2 regions of the Massilia niabensis genome follow, and region 1 is predicted to be linked to the other one. Evidence: predicted binding sites of a transcription regulator. Region 1 holds the regulator's gene; the other holds the start of a gene.
What was found. The regulator NrdR, encoded in region 1, represses ribonucleotide reductase genes. The targets are predictions, from matches to a motif close to CACNANATNTNGTG.
Positions count from the first base shown of each region.

Region 1 (7,797 bases):
GGAGCGCGCGATGATGCTCCTGCTGCTGCATGGCGTTCATCAGCGCCACCTGCCCTTCCATCCGGCGCGTCCTCGTCACGTAATCGCCATAGCCGGGGTAAGCCAGCGCCGCCAGCACGGACAGGATGACCAGCACGATCAGCAGCTCGACCAGGGTAAAGCCGGAATTCACGCAACTGCGGACACTACTGCGGCAACGATTGCGGCGGTTCATCGTTTTCTCCTCGTGAATGGAATCAGGAAGCGGCCCGGTGTAGCGCGGGCCAGTTGGCGATTTCGCGCCAGCCGAGGCGGCCGCCGGGGGCAGTGGCTGACGCGCGGATGTAGTAGCCCTGCAGGACGACGACGGTGGCGGCATCGGCGCCGAAGCCGATGGCCGTGATGCGATAGCGCGGCGCCTGCCCCGGCGCCCGTCCTGGTACCGCCAGCAGTTCGATCAGGTAGCGCGGCAGGCGCGCCGGCAGCAGTCCTGCGCCGGTCGGCATCGACCGTCCGCTGAAGCGGCCGTACTCGACGGCGCGCTCGCCGGCCAGGTCGGCTGCCTGCCACGCCGGGGCGCCCGGCGGCGCGGCCAGCCGGCACAGGCCGGTGCGCTCGGCGCCGCCCGAGCAGCGCTCCATGAAGGCGCTCGCGTCGAGTGCGGCGAAGATCGCCGCGCGCGGCGAGGCCGCACCGGCGGCGCCGTCGATGTCGCGTTCGGCATCGAGCAAGGCTGCCTCGGCCGCGGCCAGCGCGACATGGCGGTCGCGTTCTACACGCGTCGATTTCGCCGCCATCAGCGCGGCGCGCAGGCTCGACACCGACATCATCAGGACGGCAAGCATCAGGAACAGCACGGTCACCAGGGCCGCGCCCTGCTGGCGGGGAGAAAAAGGCAGGCGCATGCAAGGCCTACTCGAGCGGCGCGCCGACCGCGAACACGGCCGAAAACAGGCGGCGCGATGGCGCGCGTGCGCCGCCGTCCAGGGCGGCTGTGGACAGCCAGGTCCCGGGATCGGGGTAAGGTTCGGGCCCGGTGCCGTATCCGGGCCCGAACAAGGCGTAGCTACCCGGCTGCACGGCGGCGGGAGACGGCCGTTCGCCGTGCAGAAGGAGCGCCACCCTGACGCTCGCCACGCGCTTCCACCAGGTGTGCCTGTTGAGTTCGGCGGCGGATGCCAGCCCGAGGCCGGCATCGAGCGCCAAAATAGTGCTGGCGTTAACGTAGCGGTTCGGGATGCCGTCACGCGGCGTGTCGGTATCGATCCCGTACAGGACCTGGAAGCTGTCGACACCCTTGACGAGGGCGTCGGCGCTCCAGCTGCTCGTGCCGCGGTATTTGCAGCGCAGTTCCGCCTCGCCGCCGGCGTTGCGCGCGACGTAGAAGATGCTCCAGCCTTCCTCGGCCGCGTGCACGGCGAAGCCGGCACAGTTGAGCACGCTGCCATCGCCATGGGGCGCCGCGCCGGCGCCGGGATAGCGCACGGCCAGCACGTCGCTGCCATGCACCGCGCCGGGCAAGGCTCCCGCGATGGCGACGCCCGTCTCGGGCAGCGTGCGGTTGTCAAACCCCGCGAGCGGCGCCGGCGCTGCCGGGTCCATCGCCGCCGCGCCAGGGCCTTCCCAGTTGACGAAGGCGCCCTGGCGCACCGCACGGCCAAGGAGCGCGAGCGCAAAGCGCCCGCTGTCGTCGACATCGACCGCATCCGCATGCGCGCCATAGGCATGGTTGGCGCCGGAGAACAGCACCGACGCCGCCAGCAGCACGCCCAGGCTGAGCGCGAGCGCGACAAGCAGCTCGACCAGGCTCAGGCCGCGCCCGCGCAAGCATCGGCGTAGCGTCATCCCGACACCACCATGACAACGAAGGGCGTCGCCTCGTGCGGCGCCGGAGCGGCGGTGGTGTGACGCCGCCAGCCGATCTTGACGACCAGCGGCGCGTCGCTGCCGCCCGTACAGGGCCAGTCGAGCGCCGCGTTCAGAGCGGGCGCATCGCGGCACACCGTGATGCGCCCGCCCGGGAAGCCTTCCTGCACGCTGCGCGCGAGTTCATGGATGTCGAACTGCGCCAGCTGCGCGCTATCGCATGCGGCCGACCCAAAACACTGCACAGGCGGGTCGGCGGGCGCGCCGCCGGCGGCATCGTAATCGAGCTGGAGGTAAGGATTGGCGGGATCGGGCAGCGCCATTTGTGCCGGGTTGACGCCGATACGGGCCGCCAACGACGAGGCCAGCGCCACGGCTTCGGATTCGAGCGCGGCCTGCTGGCGCAGGCGCGCGCTGGCAGCCTGGGTGGCGGCCGCGCCAATGACGCCTACGGCCAGCACGAACATGGCAACCAGCACTTCGATGAGCGTAAAACCGCCGGCCGGGGACCGCTGCACGGGACACCTCCACAGTTCAGGCGCGTACATTCGCGCGAGCTGCGAAGTTATCAGCGGGCCTTCAGCCGAGCCTGCGTTGGCTCAAGCGTGTGCGGGTGTCCGAATCGGAATGATGTAGAGCGCTTGAGAACACCTTCAGAGCGAGGCGCGGCGACGAAGACAGTACGACTGTACGGCGAGGAGCTGCAACGCAGCTATGGAGGTGTTCTCAAGCGCTCTACTTGCGGGGGTGACCGACTTCGGCCAGGGCCTGCTGAAACTCCGCCAGGTCCTTGAAGTCCTTGTAGACCGAAGCGAAGCGGATGTACGCGATCTGGTCCAGGCGCTTGAGTTCCTGCATGACAAGTTCGCCGACATAACCGGTGTCGACTTCGCGGCGGCCGCTGGTGAGCAGCTTTTCTTCGATCGAGGCCACGGCGGCGTCGATCGCCCCGGCCGAGACCGGGCGCTTGCGCAGCGCCAGCATCAGGCTGCCGCGCAGCTTGCTGGAGGCAAATTCGGTGCGGCTGCCGTTCTTCTTGACGATGATCGGCATCGACAGCTCGATGCGCTCGTAGGTGGTGAAGCGCTTGTCGCATTTGCCGCAGCGACGCCGGCGCCGGATGGCGTCGCCCTCCTCGGATACGCGCGTATCGAGGACCTGGGTGTCTTCATGCTGGCAGAACGGACATTTCATGGCGTAATAATAAAGGAGAAAAGGAACGGCATCCCGACTTATCGGGCTGCCGTTCCTTTTCGGTCTTGCTTGCTTTACCTTCTACACAGTACTGAATAGTGCTTAGGCTGCGTAGACCGGATATTTATCGGTCAGCACCTTCACTTCAGCCTTCACGCGCTCGATGGTCGCGGCGTCGTGCGGGTTGTCGAGCACGTCGGCGATCAGGTGGCCGACACGGGTTGCGTCTTCTTCCTTGAAGCCGCGGGTGGTGAAGGCCGGGCTGCCGAGGCGGATACCCGAGGTGACGAACGGCTTCTGCGGGTCGTTCGGGATGCCGTTCTTGTTGCAGGTCATGTGCGCCTGGCCCAGGATCGCTTCGGCTTCCTTGCCGGTCAGGCCTTTCGAACGCAGGTCGACCAGCATCACGTGCGACTCGGTACGGCCCGAGACAATGCGCAGGCCGCGCGCCGTCAGGGCTTCGGCCAGCGCCTTGGCGTTCTTCACCACTTGCTGCTGGTAGGTCTTGAACTCGGGCGTGAGCGCTTCCTTGAAGGCCACGGCCTTGCCGGCGATAACGTGCATCAGCGGGCCGCCCTGGATACCAGGGAAGATCGCGGAATTGATCTGCTTTTCGAACTCGGCCTTCATCAGGATAATGCCGCCGCGCGGGCCGCGCAGCGACTTGTGCGTGGTGGACGTGACGAAGTCGGCGAACGGCACCGGGTTCGGGTACTCGCCGGCGGCGATCAGGCCGGCGTAGTGCGCCATGTCGACCATGAAGTAGGCGCCGATTTCCTTGGCCACACGGGCGAAGCGCTCGAAGTCGATGCGCAGCGAGAACGCCGAGGCGCCCGCGATGATCATCTTCGGCTTGTGCTCGCGCGCCAGGCGTTCCATTTGCTCGTAATCGATGTCTTCTTCAGGGGTCAGGCCGTAGGACACGACGTTGAACCATTTGCCGGACATGTTCAGCGCCATGCCGTGGGTCAGGTGGCCGCCTTCGGCCAGCGACATGCCCATGATGGTGTCGCCAGGTTTGAGCATCGCGAAGAACACGCCCTGGTTCGCCTGCGAACCGGAGTTGGGCTGCACGTTGGCCGCTTCCGCGCCGAACAGTTGCTTGACGCGGTCGATCGCCAGTTGCTCGGCGACGTCGACGAACTCGCAGCCACCGTAGTAGCGCTTGCCCGGATAGCCTTCGGCGTATTTATTCGTCAGCTGCGAACCCTGCGCCTGCATGACGGCCGGCGAGGTGTAGTTTTCCGATGCGATCAGCTCGATGTGATCCTGCTGACGGGTGTTTTCTTGTTGAATCGCGCCCCACAGTTCCGGGTCGACATTGGCCAGCGTGTGATCTTTTGCAAACATGAACAAACTCCAATCGGTAAGAGAACCGGACAACGGCAGTGTTGGATCGGCAAGAAGGCCAGGAAGCAGCCAGCCGCGACGCAAAAATGCACGCGAACCATTGTCGGCTGCCCAGGCGAACGGCGGATGAAATCTCACGTTCCCCGGTGGATATCCACCTTTGCGTATCGCTTGCTGTATCGCTTGCCATACGGTTTCGCCAGTTACGTGAGACATAAATGGACTCGCGATTGTATGTGAACTGCCTGCTTAGAGCAAGGAAAGCGTGTCAGGCTGGCAAGCTGGGCCTCCAAGCTGGCTGGTCGAGCAAGATGGCCATTTCGGCTACAATCTGCGGGCTACCGCCAATCGAGGATTCCATCATGATCGTTTTCATTACCGGCGCATCCGCCGGTTTCGGCGCCGAAATGGCGCGCACTTTCGTTCGCAACGGCCACCAGGTCGTCATGGCCGCGCGCCGCAAGGAACGCCTCGACGCGCTCGCGCAGGAACTGGGCGAATCGGCGCTGCCGGTTGAAATGGACGTGACGAACAAGGCGTCGATCGAGGAAGCGCTGGCCCTGCTGCCGCAATCCTGGCGCCAGATCGACGTCCTCATCAACAACGCGGGCCTGGCACTGGGCACCGCCCCGGCACACGAAGCGCCGCTCGACGACTGGGAAACCATGATCGCGACCAATTGCCAGGGCCTGGTGACGATGACGCGCGCACTGCTGCCGTCCATGGTCGAGCGCGGCAGCGGACTGGTCATCAACCTCGGTTCGGTGGCCGGCCATTACCCCTACCCTGGCGGCAACGTGTACGGCGCCACCAAGGCTTTCGTGGAACAGTTCACGCTCAACCTGCGCGCCGACCTGGTCGGCACCGGCGTGCGCGCCACCAACCTGGCGCCAGGGCTGTGCGGCGGCACCGAATTCTCGAACGTGCGCTTCAAGGGCAATGACGATGCCGCGGCCAAGGTGTACGAGGGAACGACGCCCCTGACGGCGAAGGACATCGCGGAGACCGCCTACTGGATCGCGACGCTGCCGCCGCATGTGAATGTGAACAGTATCGAACTGATGCCGACTTGCCAGGGGTTCGGGCCGTTCAATATCAAGCGCGGTTAAGCGGGATTCACACGCGACGTATTCAAGGATACCCGTAGGGTGGGCGGCTTCGCCGCTCACGCGTTCAAACCGAGCCTGCATCCAGGCGCAAATAATCTCGCCGATGATCGTTGGGTGCTGTTGGCAACCCGGCAGCGCTCGGGTCTTGTTGAACGCGTGAGCGGGGGACCCGCCCACCCTACGGATCAAGCTCATTTGCCGCAGGCCCATTTCGCTCAGCATCGCACCGTGCGCCCTGCCTTTGATAATTGTGAGAAAGTGTTACAGTTATTGTCCCGACAGCGTTGCATCTCGTCTACTAGCCGCGCCTGATGTGCCAAGCACGCGCTTCCCGGTCCCTGCCCGCCAGGATGTTCGCTAGCGAACATATGCGTGAATGGCGTAAAATGTTTCCAATTATCATTTATGGCAAAGTGACATGCCTTCCGTTTTCACCTGGGCAGTAAGGGTCTACTACGAAGACACAGATGCCGGCGGTATCGTGTTTTACGCGAACTACCTGAAATTCTTCGAGCGTGCGCGCACCGAATGGTTGCGCGCTGCCGGCGTCAGGCAGCAGGACCTGATCGATCGCGAGGGTGTTGCCTTTGTCGTGCGCAGCGCAACGATCGACTACCATGCTCCGGCACGCCTCGACGACGAGCTCACGCTGACCCTGTCGATCGAAAAACTTGGCCGCGCCTCGGTGCAGTTTGTCCAGAAAGCGTATTGCGGCGACCGTTTATTGGCCGCGGCGAGCGTCAAGGTCGGCTGTGTCGACATCGCCACGGTGCGACCACGCTCGCTGCCTGACGATGTCGCTGATAAAATGCGTGCCGCCTGATCCATCCAACAATATTGCTTATTTGATGTTTATCCGATGACACCGACCCACGACCTTTCCTTTCTCGCCCTTATCAGCAACGCGCACATCATCGTGCAGCTCATCATGCTGTTGCTGCTCGTGCTGTCGGTCGTAAGCTGGTCGTACATCTTCCGTAAAATCTTCGCGATCCGCGCGGCGCGGCGCCTGACCGAACAGTTCGAGCGCAGTTTCTGGGCCGGCGGCAACCTGCATACCCTGCACCAGAGCGCCAGCGCCCAGCGCGAACAAAGCGGCCCCCTGGCCCGCATCTTCGAGTCCGGCATGGGCGAATTCATCAAGGGCAAGCAGGCATCGCGTGACGCCCTCGACATGGGCGCCGTGCTCGACGGCTCGCGCCGCGCCATGCGCGCCGCTTTCCAGCGCGAACTCGACGGCCTCGACCTGCACCTGAACTTCCTGGCCTCGGTCGGCTCGGTCTCGCCCTACATCGGCCTGCTCGGCACCGTCTGGGGCATCATGAACGCCTTCCGCGGCCTGGCCAGCGTGCAGCAGGCAACCCTGGCAACCGTCGCGCCCGGCATCGCCGAAGCACTGATTGCCACCGCCATCGGCCTGTTCGCGGCGATTCCGGCGGTCGTCGCCTACAACCGCTTCACGCACGACATCGACCGCCTCGCGACCCGTTTCGAGAGCTTCGTCGAGGAATTCTCGAACATCCTGCAACGCCAGTCGCGCTAAGGGGATCGACATGGCCTTTTCCAGCAGCATGCGCGGTGGACGCCGCAGCAAGTTCAAGTCCGAAATCAACGTCGTGCCCTACATCGACGTGATGCTGGTGCTGCTCATCATCTTCATGGCGGTGCCGGCCAACCAGACGCCGAACGTGGTTAACCTGCCGAGCGCGGAAAAGTCCGCCTTGCCGCCGGACACCTATATCCACATCACCGTGAAGCCCGACGCGACCCTGTCGATCGGCGTTGCCGGCAAGGAAACGGTCGCTGCCGAGAGCATGCCGAACCGCGCCGCCCTGCTCGAGCGCCTGCGCGAACTGCATGCGGACCAGCCCGATTACCCGGTGATGATCTCGGGCGACCGCGAGAGCAAGTACGCGGAAGTCATCGAGCTGATTTCTGAATCGAAAAAATTAGGGATCAACCGCGTCGGCCTCGCCACGCAGTAACGAGCAGCAATGTCCGCAACCAAGCCAGCTACCAACGGCGCCCCCTACACGGTGCCGCCAGAACCGAACCGCGTCCCGGCCATCCTGCTGGCGGTGGCGGCACACGCCGTCCTGCTCGCGTTCCTGTGGGTCGGCATCAGCTGGGAGAAGAACGAGCCGCCGGCCGTCGAGGCCGAGGTCTGGGACACGAAGGTGCAGTCCGCCGCGGCGCCGGCACTGCCTCCGCCACCTCCTCCACCGGAAGTCGCCGAACCGGAGCCGCGTCCCGAGCCGACCCCGCCTCCTCCGACGCCGAAAGTTGCCGAGCCGGAGCC
Region 1 covers NZ_JBHSMU010000004.1:598,242-606,038, forward strand. Annotated here, with positions in the region: gene ACFPN5_RS05350 (type IV pilin protein) at 1-214, opposite strand, end outside; gene ACFPN5_RS05355 (pilus assembly protein) at 237-884, opposite strand; gene ACFPN5_RS05360 (PilW family protein) at 892-1,824, opposite strand; gene pilV (type IV pilus modification protein PilV) at 1,821-2,363, opposite strand; gene nrdR (transcriptional regulator NrdR) at 2,581-3,039, opposite strand; gene glyA (serine hydroxymethyltransferase) at 3,142-4,389, opposite strand; ZMP/ZTP riboswitch at 4,492-4,606, opposite strand; gene ACFPN5_RS05380 (SDR family oxidoreductase) at 4,752-5,498, shown strand; gene ybgC (tol-pal system-associated acyl-CoA thioesterase) at 5,917-6,321, shown strand; gene tolQ (protein TolQ) at 6,358-7,041, shown strand; gene ACFPN5_RS05395 (biopolymer transporter ExbD) at 7,052-7,483, shown strand; gene tolA (cell envelope integrity protein TolA) at 7,493-7,797, shown strand, end outside.

Region 2 (7,797 bases), on a different contig from region 1:
ACGCGGTCGCGGGCTTTTCGCTGCCCAGTTCCGGCCGCATCCTGGTCGACGGCAGGGAAGTGACCGGACCCGGCCCGGAGCGCGGGATGGTGTTCCAGGAGTACGCGCTATTCCCATGGATGACGGTCGAGAAGAACATCGCGTTCGGCCTGGAAATCAAGCGCCGGCCGAAGGCCGAGATCGACGCCATCGTCGAGCGGCTCCTGAAAATGCTGTCGCTGTCGGACTTTCGCGCGCGCTACCCGAAGGACCTGTCCGGCGGCATGCGCCAGCGGGTGGCGATCGCGCGCGTGCTGGCGCTCGATTCGCCGATCATGTTGATGGACGAGCCCTTCGGCGCCCTCGACGCGCTGACCCGGCGCAACCTGCAGGACGAGCTGCTGCGCATCTGGTCGGAACTGCAGAAAACCATCATTTTCGTGACCCACAGCATCGAGGAAGCGATCTACCTGGCCGACCGCATCGTCGTCATGACTTACCGCCCCGGCACGGTCAAGCGCGACATGCTGGTCGAGATCCCGCGCCTGCGCGACCCGGCCGCGCCCGATTTCAACGAGCTCAAACGCGAGCTGGGCCACCTCGTCATGGAAGAGCAGCAGCGCCACCACAGCGACGAGCTGCGCATGGCGGCGGTGGATTAGGCAGCAGGAAAGAAGTTGTAGAAACGCGCTTGCCGGTGGCAGGGCCGCTGCCGGCCGCCCTGCCACCGGTGGTGCCCGTTGGTGTAGACTGCCGTTATGCACAACACCCTTTTTCTTGCCGCGGCTTTCCTGTACGCGGCCTGCGCCCTGCTGCCTTCAAGCCGGGGCGCTGTCATTTCAGGCGTGACCGCGCTGGCCTGGGCCGTGCACGGCGCCGCCCTGTGGAGCGATGCGTTCGCCCCCGGCAGCCTGCGCATCGGTTTCGCCATCATGCTCTCGGCCGCCCTCTGGGTGTCGGTTGCCGCCTACTGGGTCGAGAACCGCAACTTCGCCCTCGACGGCCTGCGCCGCTTGGTCATGCCCTGCGCCGTCCTGGCGACCTTGCTGCCGGTGCTGTTCCCGGGCGCGCTGATGCCGCTGCAGGGGCAGTCGAGCGCCTTCGGCTGGCACGTCGCAGTGGCAGTGCTGGCCTACAGCACGCTGACGATCGCCGCCTTCCACGCGGTGCTGATGGCGCTCCAGGAAACGCGCCTGCATGCGCGCACCGTGGTCGCCGGCAGCGGCTGGTTCGGCGGGGCGCTCGACCAGCTGCCGGCCCTGCTGACGATGGAAAAGCTGCTGTTTCGCCTGATCGGGATCGGCTTCGTGCTGCTTACCCTGACGGTGCTGTCTGGCGTCGTGTTCTCCGAGCAGCTCTTTGACCGCGCCATGCGCTGGGACCACAAGAACGTGTTCGCGCTGCTGTCCTGGCTCCTGTTCGCGGCCCTGCTGGCCGGGCGGCGCTGGCGCGGCTGGCGCGGCAAGACGGCACTGCGCTTCACGCTGGCGGGCTTCGCCACGCTGGCGCTGGCCTATGTCGGCAGCCGCTTCGTGCTCGAAGTCGTGCTGCAGCGGGGTGTCGCATGAGCCGCATCGTGTTCTGGGTCATCCTCATCATCGTGGTCGGGTTTGCCATCAGGGCAAAGCTGAGAGCCGCCATCCGCCGTGCCGAGACGCATGTGCCGCCGCCGCGGCCCGCCGCGCAGAGCACCGCCGTCATCGAAAACATGACCAGCTGCGCGCACTGCGGCCTGCATTTCCCGGCCTCGGAAGCCGTGCGCGCCGAGGGCCAGGACTACTGCAGCCCCGCCCATGCCGCCAAGTTGAACAATTGATGGGCGCGCCAACACATTGAGTACGCGCTTGCCCCTGTCCTTGCCACTGTCCTTGCCATTATCCAGCCAGGCGCGCGACACGTTCTGGCGCTCGCTCCAGGCCCTGAACGTCACGCGCATCGTCATCGCGCTGGTGCTGATCCTGTACTTGGCCTTCGACGTGCGCGGTGGCCAGGCCCAGGCTGCACCCGCGTATGCGCGCACCTGTTTCTTCTACCTCGGCGCGGCCCTCTGCTTCGGCGCGCTGACGACCCTGTGGCGCAGGCGCTTCCTGGCCCAGCTGGGGGCCCAGGTCGCAGTCGACCTGGCGGTCATCTCGCTGCTGTATCTCGCCGCCGGCGGCGTGCGCAGCGGCCTGGGCATCCTCTACCTGTTCCCGCTCGCCGGCGCCGCGATCCTCGCGCCGCTGGTGCTGGCGCTGTTCTCGGCAGCGCTCGCCACCATCTTCATCCTGCTCGAGGCGCTGTGGCAGACCGTCACGCACGGCGAGCCGGCCCTGATGCGCGGCGGGATGTACGGCATCGCCTTTTTCGCCGTGGTCTGGCTGGTTAACCGGCTGGCGGCGCGCCTGATCGGCCAGGAAGAACTAGCCGCCCAGCGCGGCGCCGACCTGCAGGTGCAGCAGGCGATCAACGAGATCGTCATCGCGGACGTCGGCGACGGCGTGCTGGTGGTCGGGGCCGACGGCGCGATCCATACCGCCAACCCGGCGGCGCGGCGCATGCTGGGGTTCGAGGGTGCGGCGCTGCTGCGCATGGACGAGCCGGGCCTGGAGCCGGTGGCGCAGGCGTTTGCCGCCTGGCTCGGCACGGGAGCGATCCCGTCCGCGCTGTCCGCGCAGTTGGCAGCAATTCAGCCGGTGCCGGGCGAGGCCGGGCCGGATGCGGCCTGGGTGATCCTGAAGCCGTTCCAGGAAGCGACAGCTGGCGAGGGTGGCCTGCGCGCGCGGCGCGACCAGCCGGCGCACCTGAAACTGCGCTTTGCACAGGTTGCCGGAGCCGGCCCCGGCGCCCCTGGCCGCCATGTCGTTTTCCTGCAGGACGTGAGCGCCATCGAAAACCAGGCGCAGCAACTGAAACTGGCGTCGATGGGGCGCCTGACCGCGAGCATCGCGCACGAGGTGAGGAATCCGCTGTCGGCGATCGGCCACGCCACGGCGCTGCTGGCCGAGGACCTGCACGGCAAGGCCGAGGTGCGCCTGCTCAAGATCATCGGCGACAACGTGGCGCGCGTGAACCGGATGGTCGAGGACATCCTGCAGCTGTCGCGCAAGGCGCAGCCGTATGCGGAGCCGCTGCTGCTGGCGCAATTTTTGGCCGAGCTGAAGGCGGAATTCTGCGAAACCCAGGGTTTGGCCGATGATATAGTGTGGCTCGGAGGGGCCGGCGCCATCGAGGTGCGCTTCGACGCGCTGCACCTGCGGGAAGTGCTCGTCAACCTGCTCGGCAATGCCATCCGCTACGCCAGCCGCGCACCCGGCAGCATCCGCATCTGGCCCGAGCTCGACGCCTTTGGTACGCTGGAACTGCACGTGCAGGACGACGGCCCCGGCATCACGCCCGAAGTGCGCGCCCACCTGTTCGAGCCCTTCTACACGACCTCGAGCAAGGGCACGGGGCTGGGCCTGTACCTGGCGCGCGAGCTGTGCCTGAACAATGGCGCGAAGCTCGATTACGAGTCGCGCTTCGACCTGCGCCCAGGCGCCGATGCCGGGGCGAGCGGGCGGTTTGTCATCACCTTCGCCCAGCCGCCCGCGCCCGGCGCGGCGCGCCCGGTTCTTGAAAGGCAGTCATGAGTTCTCCCCGCATCCTTGTTGTCGACGACGAACCCGACCTGCGCGACCTGCTCGAGATCACCCTCGTCAAGATGGGACTCGATGTCGACTGCGCCGCCACCCTGCGCGAAGCGCGCCGGCTGGTTGCCGATCACGCCTATGCGCTGGTGCTGACCGACATGCGCCTGCCCGACGGGCTGGGGCTGGAGCTGGTGCGCGAAGTCTCGGGCAGCTCGAAAACGCCGATCGCCGTGATTACCGCCTTCGGCAGTGCCGAGAACGCCGTGGTGGCACTGAAGGCGGGCGCCTTCGACTACGTGTCCAAGCCGGTCGTGCTGGACGAGCTGCGCGTGATGGTGCGCTCGGCCTTGAAGCTCTCCGAAACGCCTGCCGGCGCCGCGCAGGGCGAGGGCGGCACCGGCTCGCGCCTGATCGGCAATTCGCAAGCCATGCAGTCGCTGCGCGCCCAGATCGCGCGCCTGGCGCGCTCGATGGCGCCAATTGCGATCAACGGCGAATCCGGCGCCGGCAAGGAACTGGCGGCGCGCGAAATCCACGCCCAGAGTTCGCGCGCGGCCCGGCCATTTGTCGCCGTCAACTGCGGCGCGATCCCGGAAAACCTGATGGAGTCCGAATTCTTCGGCCACCGCAAGGGCGCCTTCACCGGCGCCGGGGAAGAGCGAGAAGGCTTCTTCCAGGCAGCCAACGGCGGCACCCTGATGCTCGACGAAGTGGCCGACCTGCCGCTGGCGATGCAAGTAAAACTGCTGCGCGCGATCCAGGAGCGGCGCGTGCGCAAGATCGGCGCCACCCTGGAGGAACCGGTGGACGTGCGCATCATCAGCGCCACGCACAAGGATTTGGCGAAATGCGTCGAGACCGGCGTCTTCCGCCAGGATTTGTTCTACCGCCTGAACGTGATCGAGCTGACGCTGCCGCCGCTGCGCGAACGGTTAGATGACCTGCCGGTGCTGGCGAACGCGATCCTGGCGCGCCTGGCCGGGCCCGGCGGCGCCGCGCTCGGGCCGGGGGTGCTGGAGGCCTTGCGCGCGTATTCCTTCCCCGGCAACGTGCGCGAACTGGAGAACGTGCTGGAACGGGCGCTGGCCTTTGCCGATGGCGGCATGATCGAGGTCGAGGATTTGTCCTTAAAAGCGGCGCGGCTCGCGGAGATGGCGCGGCCCGAGGCAGCGCCGTCTCCGGTGGTGGCCATCGCGCCCACATCGGCCGTGCCGCCGCCGTCTCCGGCGGCACCGGTTGCCGTCGAAGCGGCAGCGCTGGGCCCTGAATCCTTGCCGAGCAACCTGCCGGCCTACCTCGAACAGGTTGAGCGCGACATCATCGGCCGCGCCTTGCAGCAGACCCAGTTCAACCGCACGAAGACCGCCAGCCTGCTGGGCATCAGCGTGCGCCAGCTGCGTTACCAGATGCAGAAACTCGATATCCAGGCTCCGGAGAATTAACCATGCCAAAACGCTTACGGTATATGGCCCTCGCGATTGCGATTGTCGCCGCCCTGATGTGGATGAAGAGTGAACGCGATGCCAATGCCTGCCGCAAGGCCGGCGGGCAATGGGACAGCAGGGCGAATGCCTGCGTGGCGCCCGTGGCGCCGACAGGCAGCCGGCCGGGGTGAAGTCGATGCGTGGTGACCTGGCACCCGGCTTTGCGTCATCTCAACCCTGAACTTGTCAAAAAGCGTTGCCTTTTTGCCAGTGCAAAATAGTGCACTCTGCACTGCGATTGGGCAATGCCGGCGTGTGCTGAACAAGCTTTAAGCAGCAGGTTAGTGCTCACTTACCTGCGACGTCGCATTCGATGTCAAACCATCCAATGTCAAGAGCTGCGCGTGTAAAAAACCCCTGATTTCGGAAATTTAATCGCTTGCGACTTGCGCCGCCCCGGTACTACAATTAGTCCATTGTCAAACCAAGGCACTAGATCTAGTGGTACCAGACTCAAGTATTCAAGATCTGGCGTGTGACACAGACAGCAATAGCTCAACAGCTTCATATTTGTTTCAAGCAAGTTAATCCATCCGCGAGAACGTCGTCCAGCCTGGTGAATCCGGCTGGCCGGGATGCGTTTTGCTTTGCAGTTTTTTGTTTCGAATTTTTAATACATATTGGCTGCCCGCCCTTGCGGGCGATCGACCGACAACCATAGGGGCAGCCTGACTGCCCTTCCTGGAGGCCCCATGCAGACTTCACAAGACATTTCCATCCACCCGCACGCGGCACCAGGCACGCCAGCCAGCGGCAACAGCGCCGCCGAACTGGCCGCCCGCGCCGACTACCGCATCCTGCGCCGTAACGGCGCCGTCGTGCCGTTCGAGCCGAACAAGATCTCGGTCGCGATGACCAAGGCCTTCCTGGCCGTGGCCGGCGGCCAGGGCGCGGCTTCGGCCCGCATCCGCGAGCTGGTGGAAGAGCTGACCAACAACGTGGTCGCTGCCCTGATGCGCCGCCAGCCGAACGGCGGCACCTTCCACATCGAAGATGTGCAGGATCAGGTCGAATTGTCCTTGATGCGCTCGGGCGAGCACGATGTCGCGCGCGCCTACGTGCTGTACCGCGCCAAGCAGATGGAAGAGCGCCGCGCAGCAAAAGAAGCTGCGGGTGGATCGCAGATCGCCGCGCCGCAGATCCACGTGATCGACGGCGGCGAGCGCCGTCCGCTGGACATGGATGCCGTGCACGGCCTGGTGAACGCCGCCTGCGTCGGCCTGGAAAAGCACGTCGACGCCGATGCGATCGTCGCCGAGACCCTGAAAAACCTGTACGACGGCGTGCCGGTCGAAGAGCTGCACAAGTCCGCCATCCTGGCTGCGCGCGCGCTGATGGAAAAGGACCCGGCCTACAGCCAGGTGACCGCACGAATCCTGTTGCACACGATCCGCAAGGAAGTCTTCGGCAAGGAAGTCCCGCAAGCGAAAGCCGCGGCCGAGTACGTGACTTACTTCCCGCAATACATCGCCAAGGGCATCGAGAACGAACTGCTCGACGCCGAACTGGGCAAGTACGACCTCGAGCGCCTGGCGAAAGCCCTGGTCGCCGACCGCGACCTGCAGTTCGGCTACATCGGCCTGCAGACCCTGTACGACCGCTACTTCCTGCACGTGCGTGACACCCGCATCGAGATGCCGCAAGCCTTCTACATGCGCGTCGCGATGGGCCTGGCCCTGCGCGAAGCGGACCGCGAAGAGCGCGCCGTCGAGTTCTACAACCTGCTGTCGTCGTTTGACTTCATGAGCTCGACCCCGACCCTGTTCAACTCGGGCACGCGCCGCTCGCAGCTCTCGTCGTGCTACCTGACCACCGTCGGCGACGACCTGGAAGGCATCTACGACGCCATCAAGGAAAACGCGCTGCTGTCGAAATTCGCCGGCGGCCTCGGTAACGACTGGACCCCGGTGCGCGCGCTCGGCTCGCGCATCAAGGGCACCAACGGCAAGTCGCAAGGCGTGGTGCCGTTCCTGAAAGTGGTCAACGACACGGCCGTGGCCGTGAACCAGGGCGGCAAGCGCAAGGGCGCGGTCTGCGCCTACCTGGAAACCTGGCACATGGACATCGAGGAATTCCTCGACCTGCGCAAGAATACCGGCGACGACCGCCGCCGCACCCACGACATGAACACGGCGAACTGGATTCCCGACCTGTTCATGAAGCGCGTGATGGAAAAGGGCTACTGGACCCTGTTCACCCCGAGCGAAACCCCGGACCTGCACGACCTGGTCGGCAAGGCCTTCGAGACCGCCTACCTGGCGTACGAAGCGAAAGCCGAGCGCGGCGAAATGATGGTCTTCAAGAAGATCGAAGCGCTCGACCTGTGGCGCAAGATGCTGTCGATGCTGTTCGAGACCGGCCACCCATGGATCACGTTCAAGGACCCGTGCAACATCCGCTCGCCGCAGCAGCACATCGGCGTCGTGCACTCGTCGAACCTGTGCACCGAGATCACCCTGAACACCAGCGCCGACGAAATCGCGGTCTGCAACCTGGGCTCGATCAACCTGCCGCAGCACATGAAGGGCGATGGCCTGGATCATGTAAAACTGCAAAAGACGATCCGCACCGCGATGCGCATGCTCGACAATGTCATCGACATCAACTACTACGCGGTCGAGAAGGCGCGCAATTCGAACCTGCGCCACCGCCCGGTCGGCATGGGCATCATGGGCCACCAGGACTGCCTGCACATGATGCGTGTGCCGTTTGCCTCGGACAAA
Region 2 covers NZ_JBHSMU010000015.1:195,779-203,575, forward strand. Annotated here, with positions in the region: gene ACFPN5_RS15390 (ABC transporter ATP-binding protein) at 1-641, shown strand, start outside; gene ACFPN5_RS15395 (cytochrome C assembly family protein) at 738-1,547, shown strand; gene ACFPN5_RS15400 (PP0621 family protein) at 1,544-1,795, shown strand; gene ACFPN5_RS15405 (sensor histidine kinase) at 1,848-3,590, shown strand; gene ACFPN5_RS15410 (sigma-54-dependent transcriptional regulator) at 3,587-5,032, shown strand; gene ACFPN5_RS15415 (hypothetical protein) at 5,035-5,205, shown strand; gene ACFPN5_RS15420 (ribonucleoside-diphosphate reductase subunit alpha) at 5,767-7,797, shown strand, end outside.
Region 2: the regulator NrdR is predicted to act here: its motif matches at 5,505-5,518, upstream of ACFPN5_RS15420 (ribonucleoside-diphosphate reductase subunit alpha).